Regions from separate parts of the Arthrobacter sp. StoSoilB13 genome, predicted to be linked through region 1. Evidence: predicted binding sites of a transcription regulator. Region 1 holds the regulator's gene; each other region holds the start of a gene.
The links. The regulator HrcA, encoded in region 1, represses chaperone genes, less so after heat shock. The targets are predictions, from matches to a motif close to TTNGCACTCGNNNNNNNCGAGTGCNAA.
Positions count from the first base shown of each region.

Region 2: a site for HrcA is predicted at 1,355-1,381, ahead of LDP01_RS07450 (FmdB family zinc ribbon protein). Genes of this name have one in related genera too.
Region 3: a site for HrcA is predicted at 2,406-2,432, ahead of groES (co-chaperone GroES). Genes of this name have one in related genera too.

Region 1 is NZ_AP024647.1:923,614-927,741, forward strand. It holds gene dnaJ (molecular chaperone DnaJ) at 1-566, opposite strand, end outside; gene hrcA (heat-inducible transcriptional repressor HrcA) at 618-1,625, opposite strand; gene LDP01_RS04365 (DUF3097 domain-containing protein) at 1,804-2,667, shown strand; gene LDP01_RS04370 (DUF4870 domain-containing protein) at 2,804-3,217, shown strand; partial or broken gene hemW (radical SAM family heme chaperone HemW) at 3,248-4,128, opposite strand, start outside.
Region 2 is NZ_AP024647.1:1,580,082-1,584,209, forward strand. It holds gene galU (UTP--glucose-1-phosphate uridylyltransferase GalU) at 1-557, opposite strand, end outside; partial or broken gene LDP01_RS07445 (5-formyltetrahydrofolate cyclo-ligase) at 670-1,285, shown strand; gene LDP01_RS07450 (FmdB family zinc ribbon protein) at 1,442-1,711, shown strand; gene LDP01_RS07455 (Flp pilus assembly protein CpaB) at 1,780-2,571, shown strand; partial or broken gene LDP01_RS07460 (DEAD/DEAH box helicase) at 2,632-4,128, opposite strand, start outside.
Region 3 is NZ_AP024647.1:1,605,216-1,609,343, forward strand. It holds gene LDP01_RS07525 (response regulator transcription factor) at 1-85, opposite strand, end outside; partial or broken gene groL (chaperonin GroEL) at 270-1,884, opposite strand; gene groES (co-chaperone GroES) at 1,969-2,265, opposite strand; gene LDP01_RS07540 (hypothetical protein) at 2,457-2,885, opposite strand; gene LDP01_RS07545 (THUMP-like domain-containing protein) at 2,953-4,128, shown strand, end outside.

The DNA of each region.
Region 1 (4,128 bases):
CCTTCGCAGGAACCACAGGGGGCCGTGGTCATGACCTGGCCCAGGATGGATCGAACGGCCCTCTGGACCTGGCCACTGCCGCCACAAATGTCACAACGCTCCGGGTGGGTGCCCGGCCGGCAGCAGCTGCCATCACACGTGGGGCAAACCACTGCCGTATCAACTTCGAGCTTCTTGTTGACACCGAACACGGCGTCTTTGAGGTCGATGCGGACGCTGATGAGTGCATCCTGGCCCCGACGCACACGGGAGGCTGGTCCCGCTTGTCCGCCGGCACCGCCGAAGAAGGTGTCGAAGATGTCCTGGAAGGCAAAGCCTTGGCCTGAGTAGCCGCCGCCAAAGCCGTTGTCAGTGCCATTCTCGTTTCCGGTGGCATCGTAGACGCGGCGCTTCTGGGGGTCGGACAGCACTTCGTAAGCATGCGTCACGGCTTTGAACTGCTCCGCGACATCCTCCCCGGGGTTGACGTCCGGGTGAAGCTTTCGCGCCAACTTGCGGTACGCCTTTTTGATCTCTTCCCCGGTGGCTTCCGGTGAGACTCCCAAAACGTCATAGTGGCTGCTCAAAGTCGGTATCTCTTCCTTGTTGTAAAACGGTTCTTACCTCGGGGGCCGGCGTCAGCCGCCGAGAATGCGGGAAAGGTAGCGGGCCACGGCGCGCACGGCAGCCATGGTGGTGGGATAGTCCATCCGGGTTGGTCCAAGGATTCCGACCTTGGCTCCGGAGCCGTACCCCGTTGCCACGACCGAGGCCTCGGCCAGGCCATCGTAAGGATTCTCGCGACCGATGCTGACTGTCACGCCGCGGGGATCATCCCCCATATCGGACAACAACCGGAGCATGACAACTTGTTCCTCAAGAGCTTCCAGCACTGGCCCGATACTCAACGGGAAATCCACATTGGAGCGGGCAAGGTTGGCTGTTCCGGCCATGACGATGCGCTCTTCACGGCTGGTGTCGCTCAAAGCCTGGAGACCATGGGCAAGATGCTGCGCGAGTGCGCGAAGGTCCGGCGGGCACAGCGCCACGACGGATGGCAGCACCTGCGACAGCAGCGCCAGCTGGGTTCCCGCGATGCTGCCAAGGAACCGGGAGCGCAGGGCCATCAAGGCCTCGTTGCTGACATCGGAGCCAGCCTCGATGACCTTCTGGCCAACGCTTCCTGTATCTGCGATGAGTACCACCAGCACCTGCTTGGGCGCCAGGAGGACAAATTCAACGTGACGGACAAGTGCGCGGTTGGAGTGCGGGTACTGTACGACGGCGACCTGGTTGGTCAGTTGCGACAGCAGCCTGACGGTGCGCTCAAGGATGTCATCGAGGTCGTCCGGCCCTTCCAGCAGCGAGTGGATGGCTCGACGCTCCGCGGCGGACAACGGCTTGACCTGCGAGATCCTGTCCACGAACAGCCGATAGCCCTTGTCCGTTGGGATCCGGCCGGCACTGGTGTGCGGCGCCGCGATCAGGCCCTCTTCTTCAAGTACGGCCATGTCGTTTCGGATGGTGGCGCTTGAAACGCCGAGATGGTGCCGCTCCACAAGTGCCTTGGATCCAACCGGCTCACGGGAATGCACATAATCCTCAACAATTGCGCGCAGTACTTCAAGCTTGCGTGGCTCACTCATTGCAACACCTCCTGACGACTGTCCCGGCCTGTGTAGGACCGATAGCTTTTCGGACCAATACTTAGCACTCAACATGCCCAAGTGCTAACAAGTCTAGTATGAGCCAGCACGTTGCTAGCATTGAAACCGCCCGCGGGAGTTATTCCCAGCACAACCAGCACAAAGGGGTATGAAGTCCTTGGCTTTCGATACGTGGGGCCCGCAGGATCTGTCCGCTCCTGCCAAACGCCAGCTCCCCGAGGTAGCCGTCCAGCGCGGGATGGTCCTTGAAGACGTCCAGTCCGGCTGGGTGGGCGAAGTCACCCGCGTGGAGAAATCGGGGGGAATGCACATCGTCTCCCTTGAGGACCGGCGTGGTAAAACCAAGTCCTTCCAGCTCGGATTCGGTTTCCTGCTTGAAGGACAGGCCATCCGCCTCATGCCGCCGGCGACAAAGGCTCCTGGTTCGACTCCTGGTTCATCTCTGCAGCCGGGTCGAACGGCATCCGGGTCCGTCAGGGTCCTGGGCCAGCGTGCCCAGGTGGCCAAGGCGAGCCGTATTTGGGTGGAAGGCAAGCACGACGCCGAACTGGTGGAGAAAGTCTGGGGCGATGATCTCCGCATTGAGGGCATCGTCGTAGAGCCGCTGCACGGCGTGGACGATCTCAAGTCAGCGATCGCAGAGTTCTCCCCTGGGCCCGGCCGCAGGCTTGGGATCCTGGTAGACCATCTGGTAGCGGGCTCAAAGGAATCACGCATCGCCGCAGAAGCCATGACGGTGCCCGGAGCCGCCGGAAACGTGCTGATCGTGGGCCATCCGTACGTAGACGTCTGGCAAGCGATCCGGCCAAAAGTGTTGGGTATTGAGCGGTGGCCGGACGTTCCACGAGGCACTGACTGGAAGACCGGAATATTGACCGCTTTCGGTTGGCCGCACGAAACCGCCGAAGACATTGGACTCGGCTGGCAGCGCCTGCTTGGTGCGGTCCGCACCTACGCCGATCTGGAAGCCTCGCTGCTGGGAAGGGTGGAGGAAGTCATCGATTTCCTCACCACTGCCTGACGGTCTTGTCCTGAATTTACGTTTCCTGAACGCACTTTTCCCGGGGACGTAACGGGGCGTTGGTCCCGGGATGACCCGGAACCCAGTATTCTGGGACAGCAACACTGCAGCATCTTTACAGCAAAGGGAAGACACCGTGGCAGAGAACGCTCCTGAAGAACCGGGCAGCGCCGCAGGCCAGCCCCAGTACCATGGCGCGCCCGCAAACGCACTCCCACTGACGGCAAGCGAAGACCGCCAGTGGGCCACCCTTGCGCACTTCGGGGGAATTCTGGGATGCCTGCCCTCCCTGCTGATCTATCTGATCTTCCGTGATCGCGGGCCGTTTACGGCGCAGGAATCCAAGGAAGCCCTGAACTTCACGCTCCCTCCGACCCTCGCAGCAGTCCTGGCGAATATCCTTGTTCTGCTTCCAGTGGTGGGCAATATCTTTGCAGTCATCGCCACGGGCATCTGGGTAGCACTTACGTGCTTCTCAGTCTCGGCTGGTATTCGTGTCAACCACGGGCAGCCCCACCGCTACAAGCTCAACCTGCGCTGGATTAAGTAGTCCCGGGCCTCCGCAGGATTCTTCCGACGGTTAGTCCGGCAGAATCCTGCGCACCACGGCGTCCGCCAGTAGCCGGCCTTTGAGCGTAAGAACCAGGCGACCCTTGAAGGCCGCAACCGGGTCCACCAGCTCTTCAGCGATAAGTCCCGCCATCGCATGGCGGCCAACTTTGTCCAACGCATCCACCGCTAGCCCTGTACCGAGCCGCGCCTCAAGCATGATGCGCTCGACTTCCCGGGTGTCGGCGTCGAGGGTTTCCCTGCCGGCTGCCGGCGAGTCTCCTGCAGCCAGCCTGTTGGCATAAGCCGTGGGGTGCTTAACGTTCCACCAGCGGACACCGCCCACGTGGGAGTGGGCGCCGGGACCAATACCCCACCAGTCATCGCCCCGCCAATAGGCAAGGTTGTGGCGGCAGGCTTGTTCATGCGTTTTCGACCAATTGCTGACCTCATACCACGTCAGGGCCGGCTTCGGAGATCAATTTGTCAGCGAGCTCATATTTGGCGGCGTGGTCGTCGTCGTCGATTCCGGGGACTTCGCCGCGGCGGATTTGGGCCGCCAGCTTTGTGCCGTCTTCGACGATCAGGGCATACGCGCTGATGTGATCGGGTTCGTAGGAGAGGGCAGTCTCAAGGGACAGTTGCCAATCCGCCATCGACTCTCCCGGCGTGCCGTAGATGAGGTCAAGGCTAACGGCCAGGCCAGCCTCGCGCGCCCACTGGACCACCAGCGGAACACGGCTGGGCGTATGGGTGCGATCCAGCACTTTGAGCACGTGCGGCACCGCGGACTGCATGCCGAAGGAGACGCGCGTAAAGCCGGCATCAGCGAGCACCTTGAGTGATTCCGGCGTCACGGAGTCGGGGTTGGCTTCGGTGGTCACCTCTGCGCCCGGCTCAAGTCCCCAATGC
Region 2 (4,128 bases), 660 kb from region 1:
GCGCAACCATAGGCGCTGATCTTGGAAGGCTCAACTTCAATGAGGGCAACAACGGAACCGCCGGTTTTTTGCTGGACAGCGATCATTTCGCTCAGCAGGTCCTCACGGGGATCGATGAGGTCATCGCCCAGCAAGACCGCGAAAGGCTCGTGCCCGACGTGCTGCTTTGCACGAAGGACTGCATGGCCGAGGCCGTTGGGATCGCCCTGGCGGACATAGTGGATGTCACCCAGGTTGGTGGCGGACTGGATGGCTTCAAGCTTGGCAGTATCGCCCTTCTCTGCCAGCGTTGCTTCCAACGCCGGCACACGGTCAAAGTGATCTTCCAGGGCGCGCTTGCTGCGCCCGGTGATCATCAGGACGTCGTGCAGGCCAACCTTCACCGCTTCTTCGACGACGTACTGGATGGCTGGCTTGTCAACCACGGGCAGCATTTCCTTCGGCATCGCCTTTGTGGCGGGGAGGAACCTGGTACCAAGACCCGCTGCGGGGATGACGGCCTTACGGACAGCATTGTTATCGAGAGTCACCGGACTAATGTAACGGAAGGAATACATCAACGGGTAAACCCCCGCCGTGGCAAGACGCAGAAACAGCCCCTGAACTGGAGCGGATTTGCTGCTTTAGGCACACCACGGTGGCCCGCGGGAATCTCATGATCGGACAAAAATGGCATCCAAGGAAGACATCCGCAGCAGCCGGCGCCTGTACAGGCGCAGCCTCACCAAGGAGCTTGTAGCCCAGGCCGGCGAATCAATTGCACGGCACGGCTTGGCCTGGGCCCGGAAAATTTCGGCCGGATCGCCCACGACCTTCGCCATCTACGTGGGCGTCTCCCACGAGCCCCCAACCATGCCCTTGATCGCAGGGCTCCACAACGCCGGCCACCAGGTCCTGCTTCCTGTCTGCGAGGGCCGGCCGCCAGTTGAGCTGGGTGTACTGGACGCCGGAGACAGCCTTCGTCCGGTCCGACTACGCACCCATCGACGAACCCGAAGGCGAACGTTTGGACAGTGCTGTGGTGAGCTCTGTTGCGGGCATCTTCATGCCGGCCACGGCCGTCGACCGGGATGGCAACCGCATCGGACAGGGTGGCGGCTACTACGACCGGCTCCTCCAAGGCCTGGACAATTCCGGCGGGCGGCCACCCACCATTGCAGTGGTGTACGACGACGATGTGTTGCCTTCGGGAGCTATCCCCGCAGAGCCTTTTGACCGGCCGGTGCCGGAGGTGCTGACGCCCTCCGGAATCATCACGCTTGGCCGCGGTAGTGATCTCGATTGACCCATACGTGAAGTCCCGCATTTATATGCAGTTGGGAGATAGCGAACGAGCCGGATGCGGATGATAGAATTGGCACTCAGGCCCTGCGACTGCTAATGCGGAGATTCTCCGCCATGGCTCCACAGGACCTGAACTTTGTCCTGAAGGAGGAACTCAGTGCCCACATACGCATACGCCTGCAAAGACTGTGACCATGCCTTTGACATCGTCCAGTCCTTTTCTGACAGCTCTCTGACGGAGTGCCCTGAATGCCAGGGCGCGCTCCGCAAGAAGTTCAACAGCGTCGGCGTTGTCTTCAAGGGCTCGGGCTTCTACCGCACGGATTCGCGCGATGCCAAGGGCAGCACCGTCTCCGCCGCGCCCTCCCCGGCGACTCCGGCCCCTGCTGCCACGCCTGCACCGGCGGCCGCAGCCGCTGCCAGTTAGCCGGCACTTTTCCACATAGGGCACCCGGCCGCTGTTGGGTGGCCGGGCCCGGTGGCTAACGTGGCGTCATGCCACTAAAGACAACCACTTCCCCAGTCCCCCGCCGCGAACGCCCCAGTCCCCCTGTCCGGGGCCGTGATGGCCCCCGGAACAAGCCCACAACCACGGCTGGCCATTTCCTCCTCCGGAAGCAGGGGCCACATCGCCAGATCAGGCCGGGCCGCAGGCAGAGCCTCAAGTTCTGGGTCACCCGGAACCGTCGGCTGACAGTTGCACTGCTGCTCTGCCTCGCCACAGGCATTACTGTCCAACAGCTAACCCCTGCCTCTGAGCAGCGCGTCAGCATTCTCGTCGCTGCCCATGACCTCCCAGCAGGCACCAACCTCACCGAGTCAGACTTCACCAATGTTGGTGTGCCGCCGGACCTCGCAATTTCCGGAGCCCTGGAGGATCACGTTTCACTGGTGGGCCGCCAGCTCGCCTCGCCTTTGGCCAAAGGGCAGATTCCCACTGAATCCAATCTTCTGGGGCCGGGACTTCTCACAGGCGCACCCGTGGGCTCAGCTGCGGTCCCCCTTCGAATGGCTGACCCTTCATCCATCCAGCTGCTATCCCCGGGACAGCTGGTCAATGTAGTACTTACCGCCGCCGGGTCATACGACGAATCCCGGCAAACTGAAGTCCTTGCCGCCTCCGTCCCTGTCCTATGGACATCTGCCCAAGGGGGTAAACCCGGCCAATGGCTGGGAACCAGCGACACAGACGGGTTGGTGGTAGTGGCTGCAAATCCTCCACAAGCAGAAAAGCTTGCCGGCGCATCAACGAAAGGCAAACTTTTCTTTGTTTTGGTCAATCCCTAGGTTTGGTCAATCCCAGCGTTTGGTCAATCCATGGTGCAGGGTTTGGATTCCATGACGCAATCAGCCCCAATGCGGGGGCTTTTGCTCTTTCAACCACTGCTCATGGTCATAGTTGCCTTCGTCGCCCCAACGGCGGGGGTCGTCTTCAGCGGCCTTGGTGGGCAAGATGCCACCGGAGGCTTGCTTCGCCGCAGGAGTCTTTGTCTCCGCGGACTCTTTAGCGTTTTCGGCGCTTACGGCTGCGGTCTGTTCGTCAGAGCCGCTTTCGTTGCCGGTTCCCTGTTCTTTCACTGGTGCTTCAGTCCCATCCTCTGGATCACTGGGGGTTGGAGTGCTGGCTTCTGCGTTGCCCGGTTCGCCACCTGGCCCCCTGCGATTGTCCACACCTGCCTGCCCGGGCAGCTGGGATTCCACCGATGCCTGGGCACCTCCCGGGCTTTGCCGATGCGAGGCCCGGCTGTAGGAGGAACTGCTTGCGGAGGAACTGCTGTGCGGGGAACTGCTGTAGGAGGAGCTTGCGTACGAGGAAGCCGCATTGTCCAGATTCAATTGTTCAACATCCATGTCCAGGAAGCCATGCTCCGCTGGGGGTACGGCCTGGGGAACATGGTTCTCAAGACCCAAATAGGATCCGATTCGATCCGCGCAGGACGAGGGATCGGTGAACACTTCGATGGTCCACAGGGACATGTAACGCCAGCCCATGCGTTCCAGCAGCTGGGGCCTCAGACGGCTGCGTTCGCGGACGCTCATGCGCCGGTAACGTTCCGTGCCGTCGGACTCGATTGCCACCGGGGTGGGAATCTCTGCGCCCTCCCGTCCAATGGTGTGAACGGGATCGGCAGCGGCGGCAATGTCCAGGACACCGTCATAGAGGTGCCAGACGCGGGCACCCCTGGCCCGCAACCTCTCGCCGAGATCGGCAACCAGGGGGTCCTCCCCCAGAGCCTGTTCGCTGGCAACGGCGCGCGAGGCAGGAGTTCCAAGGTTGCTGTTCCCGGACAGTTCACGGTCCAGCAGTTCGTAAAAGTCCACAGCCCCGTGCGCCAGGCGATCCAGATCCAGATCTTCCGGGCGGAAGCAGCTCAGGACGTGCATGGAACGGCGGGCGCGGGTCATAGCCAAGGCAAAGCGGTTTCGTCCGCCCTCCGTGGACAGCGGTCCGAACGAGTGCAAGGCGCGGCCATGGGGTGTCCGGCCGTAGCCGAGGGAGAAAATGACATGGTCACGCACCAGGCCTTGGGCTCGCTCAAGGTCAACCACGCGGAAGGACTCGGGGCCAGCACCGAAGAAGGCGGACAACAAGGGGTGGTTGGGCAATTGAAGCCTGATTGCCTCGCCAATCCGCGCAGCATGGCGCAGGCTGGCCGTGACCACAGCCAGGGAAGTCCGTGGCCGAAGCCTGGCGTGCTCGAAGACAAGGTCCACTACCCGGTTGACCTCCGCCGTAACGGACTCAACGCCCTCATGGTCGGCGCCCGGGAGTCCGGTTCCATCGGGGATGTACTCCACCAGGATCGAACGATCCAGGCCCGTCACCGAACTGCCATCGGGCAA
Region 3 (4,128 bases), 680 kb from region 1:
CGGCCCGGGCAAGGCAGTCCAGCGCATCGCTCCAGCGACGCTCGGAGAATGCCGAGCGGCCCATATCCAAGGCTGTGACCGACATAGTGAACACTCATTCCGCGACCGGGAGCAACCCGGTTGGCGCACCCAAGCCGCCGTATTAGCGTCAGGGTACCGCCGCCGTCGTAAGTCCCACAATAGGTCCCCGCGGCTCCGGGGAACCTGCGCGTTCCTGACAAAAAAGCCCTGGCCACACGAAGGTGACCAGGGCTTTTTTGAACAGGCTGTTAGTGCTGGTGGCCTGCGTGTGCGTCTTCTTCCTCGGCCGGCTTTTCGGCAACCAGGGTCTCGGTGGTGAGAACCAGGGCAGCGATGGAAGCGGCGTTGCGGAGTGCGGAGCGCGTGACCTTGACGGGGTCGATCACGCCGGCGGCGATCAGGTCCTCGTACTCGCCGGACTTGGCGTTGAAGCCGTGGTTGGCTTCGAGTTCGGAGACCTTGGAAACGACGACGAAGCCGTCGAAGCCGGCGTTCTGCGCGATCCAGCGCAGCGGCTGGATCAAGGCGCGGCGGACGATGCCAACAGCTGCTGCCGCGTCACCTTCCAGGGCCCTTGACGGCCGGGGACTCGTCCAGTGCCTTCAGGGCGTGGATGAGCGCGGAACCGCCACCGGAAACGATGCCTTCTTCAAGGGCTGCACGCGTGGAGGAAACGGCGTCCTCGATGCGGTGCTTCTTTTCCTTCAGCTCAACCTCAGTGGCGGCGCCAACCTTGATGACACCGATGCCGCCAGCCAGCTTGGCAAGGCGCTCCTGCAGCTTCTCGCGGTCCCAGTCGGAGTCCGTGCGGGTGAGCTCGGCACGCAGCTGGGCCACGCGGTCGGCAACGTCCTGCTCGGTTCCGGCGCCATCGACGATGGTGGTGTTGTCCTTGGTGACCGTGATGCGGCGAGCCGTACCCAGTACCTCAAGGCCAACAGTGTCCAGCGAAAGTCCAAGGTCCGGGGAAACAACCTGCGCGCCAGTGAGCGTAGCGATGTCCTGGAGCATGGCCTTGCGGCGGTCGCCGAAGCCGGGAGCCTTGACGGCGACGACGTTCAGGGTGCCGCGGATGCGGTTGACGATCAGCGTGGACAGGGCTTCGCCTTCGATGTCCTCGGCGATGATGAACAGCGGCTTGGAGGCCTGCAGCGCCTTCTCCAGCAACGGCAGGAATTCCTGCAGCGAGGAGATCTTGCCCTGGTTGATCAGGATCAAGGCGTCTTCGAGGACGGCTTCCTGGCGTTCTGCGTCAGTGACGAAGTACGGGGAGAGGTAGCCCTTGTCGAACTGCATGCCTTCGGTGAGGACGAGTTCGGTCTGGGTGGTGGAGGACTCTTCGATGGTGATGACGCCATCCTTGCCCACCTTGCCGAAAGCCTCGGCCAACAGTTCGCCAATTTCGTCGCTCTGGGCGGAGATAGCGGCAACGTTGGCAACCTGGGTGCCTTGCACTTCGCTGGCGTTCTCCAGGAGGCGGGCTGCGATGGCTTCGATGGAAACCTCGATGCCACGCTTGATCTCGCCAGGCGCGGCACCAGCAGCAACATTGCGCAGGCCTTCCTTGACCAGTGCCTGCGCCAGCACCGTAGCGGTGGTGGTGCCGTCGCCAGCGACGTCGTTGGTCTTGGTGGCTACTTCCTTGGCAAGCTGCGCACCAAGGTTCTCGTAGGGGTCGTCAAGCTCAACTTCGCGGGCGATCGTCACGCCATCGTTGGTGATCGTGGGAGCGCCCCACTTCTTGTCCAGCACGACGTTGCGGCCGCGCGGGCCAAGCGTCACCTTGACAGTGTTGGCGAGCTTGTCGATACCGGCCTCAAGAGACCGGCGGGCAGCATCGTTAAAAGCAAGCTGCTTTGCCATGGTTGTGTCCTTTCAAGACAGAAAACCCGCACCGCAGAAGGTCGGAATGATTCCAACGCGGCTGCGGTGCGGGGCTCCAGGAAGTTACTTTACGACGATCGCAAGGACGTCGCGGGCGGACAGAACGAGGTACTCGTTGCCGCCGGTCTTGACTTCGGTTCCACCGTACTTGGAGTAGATAACGACGTCGCCAACAGCTACGTCAACCGGCACGCGGTTGCCGTTGTCATCGAAGCGGCCGGGGCCGATTGCAACAACTTCGCCTTCCTGCGGCTTCTCCTGTGCGGAGTCCGGAATTACCAGGCCGGAAGCCGTGGTCTGCTCTGCTTCGAGCGGGCGAACAACAATACGATCCTCAAGAGGCTTAATCGAGACCGACACTCGGACTCTCCTTTTCATGAGCTGATTCATGGACTAAGAACTAGGGTGCCGTGGCGTGCAACCGTCGTCGCGGTGCCGGTGGACGCCTGGCGTGATTAGCACCCTCCGGGGGAGAGTGCTAACAAGACTCTATGTAAGCGTTAGCACTCGGTCAAGGTGAGTGCCAGAATTTCGTCGTTGGTGAACTCCCGTTACCGCCCGGTGAGGTCATCCAGATCGTAGTCTTCGCCGTCGTCATCCTCATCCACAGGTGCCGATCCGCGATTCAAATACAGCACGACGGCGGCTGCCAGGGCCACGACGCCGGAAATCACCAGGGCGATAATCCCGCCAATGCGGGCCCCGCTGTAGAGGTCCCGGATATCGCGGGCTTCATCAGTAGCGTCGTTCACGCTCTTGCCTGTGACGGAGTAGGCAGCTGCGTTGAATGAGTCCAGGACGAAGATGACGATCAGCAGGGCAACGCAGATTACCGCGATCACGGCCCCCGCGATCAAGGCAGGACGGGCAAACGCCACAAGGGACCGGCCGGCGGAATGCTCTGAAGCTCCCGGGGCAGCGGGGCGGTTCCCGCCCGGGTTGTTCGTGTCGGAGGGCTGCGGAGCTGCGTTGTCTTCCATGAAAACAACCCTATCGGGCTGATTCCCAACTCACGGCGTCAAGGCGCGCCCCGTTAGGCTTGATCCCATGTCTCATGCACCGCAGGAACAGATCGCACCCTTGCTGACCACTGAAGGATGGGAACTCCTTGCCTCGCTGGGGCCGTACCGCGAAGCCGATGCGTTCAGCATGAACGCCGATCTTCGAAAGGCTGGCCACCCCCCTGAGCTGGTGGCCGCTGTACTCACGCAGTCCCGGCTCCGAACCCGCGCCGAGGCCAAGTTCGGCGAGTTCGCCCGCCAGATGCTGTTCACCCAGGCCGGACTCGAGCAGGCGACGCGCCTCAACGTCGCGGCCCGGCACGCCGAGCGTTTTGCCAAGGCCGGCATTTCCCACGTAGCAGACCTTGGCTGCGGTCTTGGAGCCGACTCCATGGCCTTGGCCTCGATGGACATTGCCGTGACCGCGGTGGAGATGGATGAAACCACCGCGGCCTGCGCCACGATCAACCTCATGCCCTTCCCGCACGCCACAGTGGTGCATTCGGATGCCACGTCAGTGGAACTGGACGGGATCGACGGCGTGTGGCTGGATCCCGCACGGCGCACAACCTCGACGTCCGGGACAAAGCGGATCTGGGATCCGGAAGCATTCTCTCCCCCGTTGTCGTTCGTTGAAGGCCTGGCCGCAGCCGGCCGTGCGGTCGGCGTCAAGATGGGTCCTGGCATGCCCCACGACTCGGTTCCGGCGAACTGTGAAGCGCAGTGGGTCTCCGTAGGTGGCGACGTCACGGAGGTCACCCTGTGGTTCAACGCCGTGGCCCGCCCCGGGATCCGGCGCGCGGCACTTGTCATCGGCTCCCAGGGCGCTGCCGAGCTCACCAGCGGTGAGGATTTCGACGGCGGCCCGGTAGCCGCCGTCGGGCCGGTTGAGGGGTTCCTCTACGAACCTGACGGTGCGGTCATCCGCGCAGGCCTGGTGGCCGACGTCGCAGAACGCCTGGGCGGGCACCTGGTGGATGAACATATCGCCTACATCTGCGCCCCGGAACTCCATGACTCGCCTTTTGCCAAGGCTTACAGGGTGCTGGAGGTCATGCCATACAACGTCAAAGCCCTCAAAGCCTGGGTCAAAGCGAACGGCATCTCGGTGCTGGACATCAAGAAGCGCGGCACCGCTGTCACTCCCGAAGAACTGCGGAAACAACTACTTCCATCCAAGCGCGACACCAAGCCCGCGAAAACGGCCACCCTGGTCCTCACC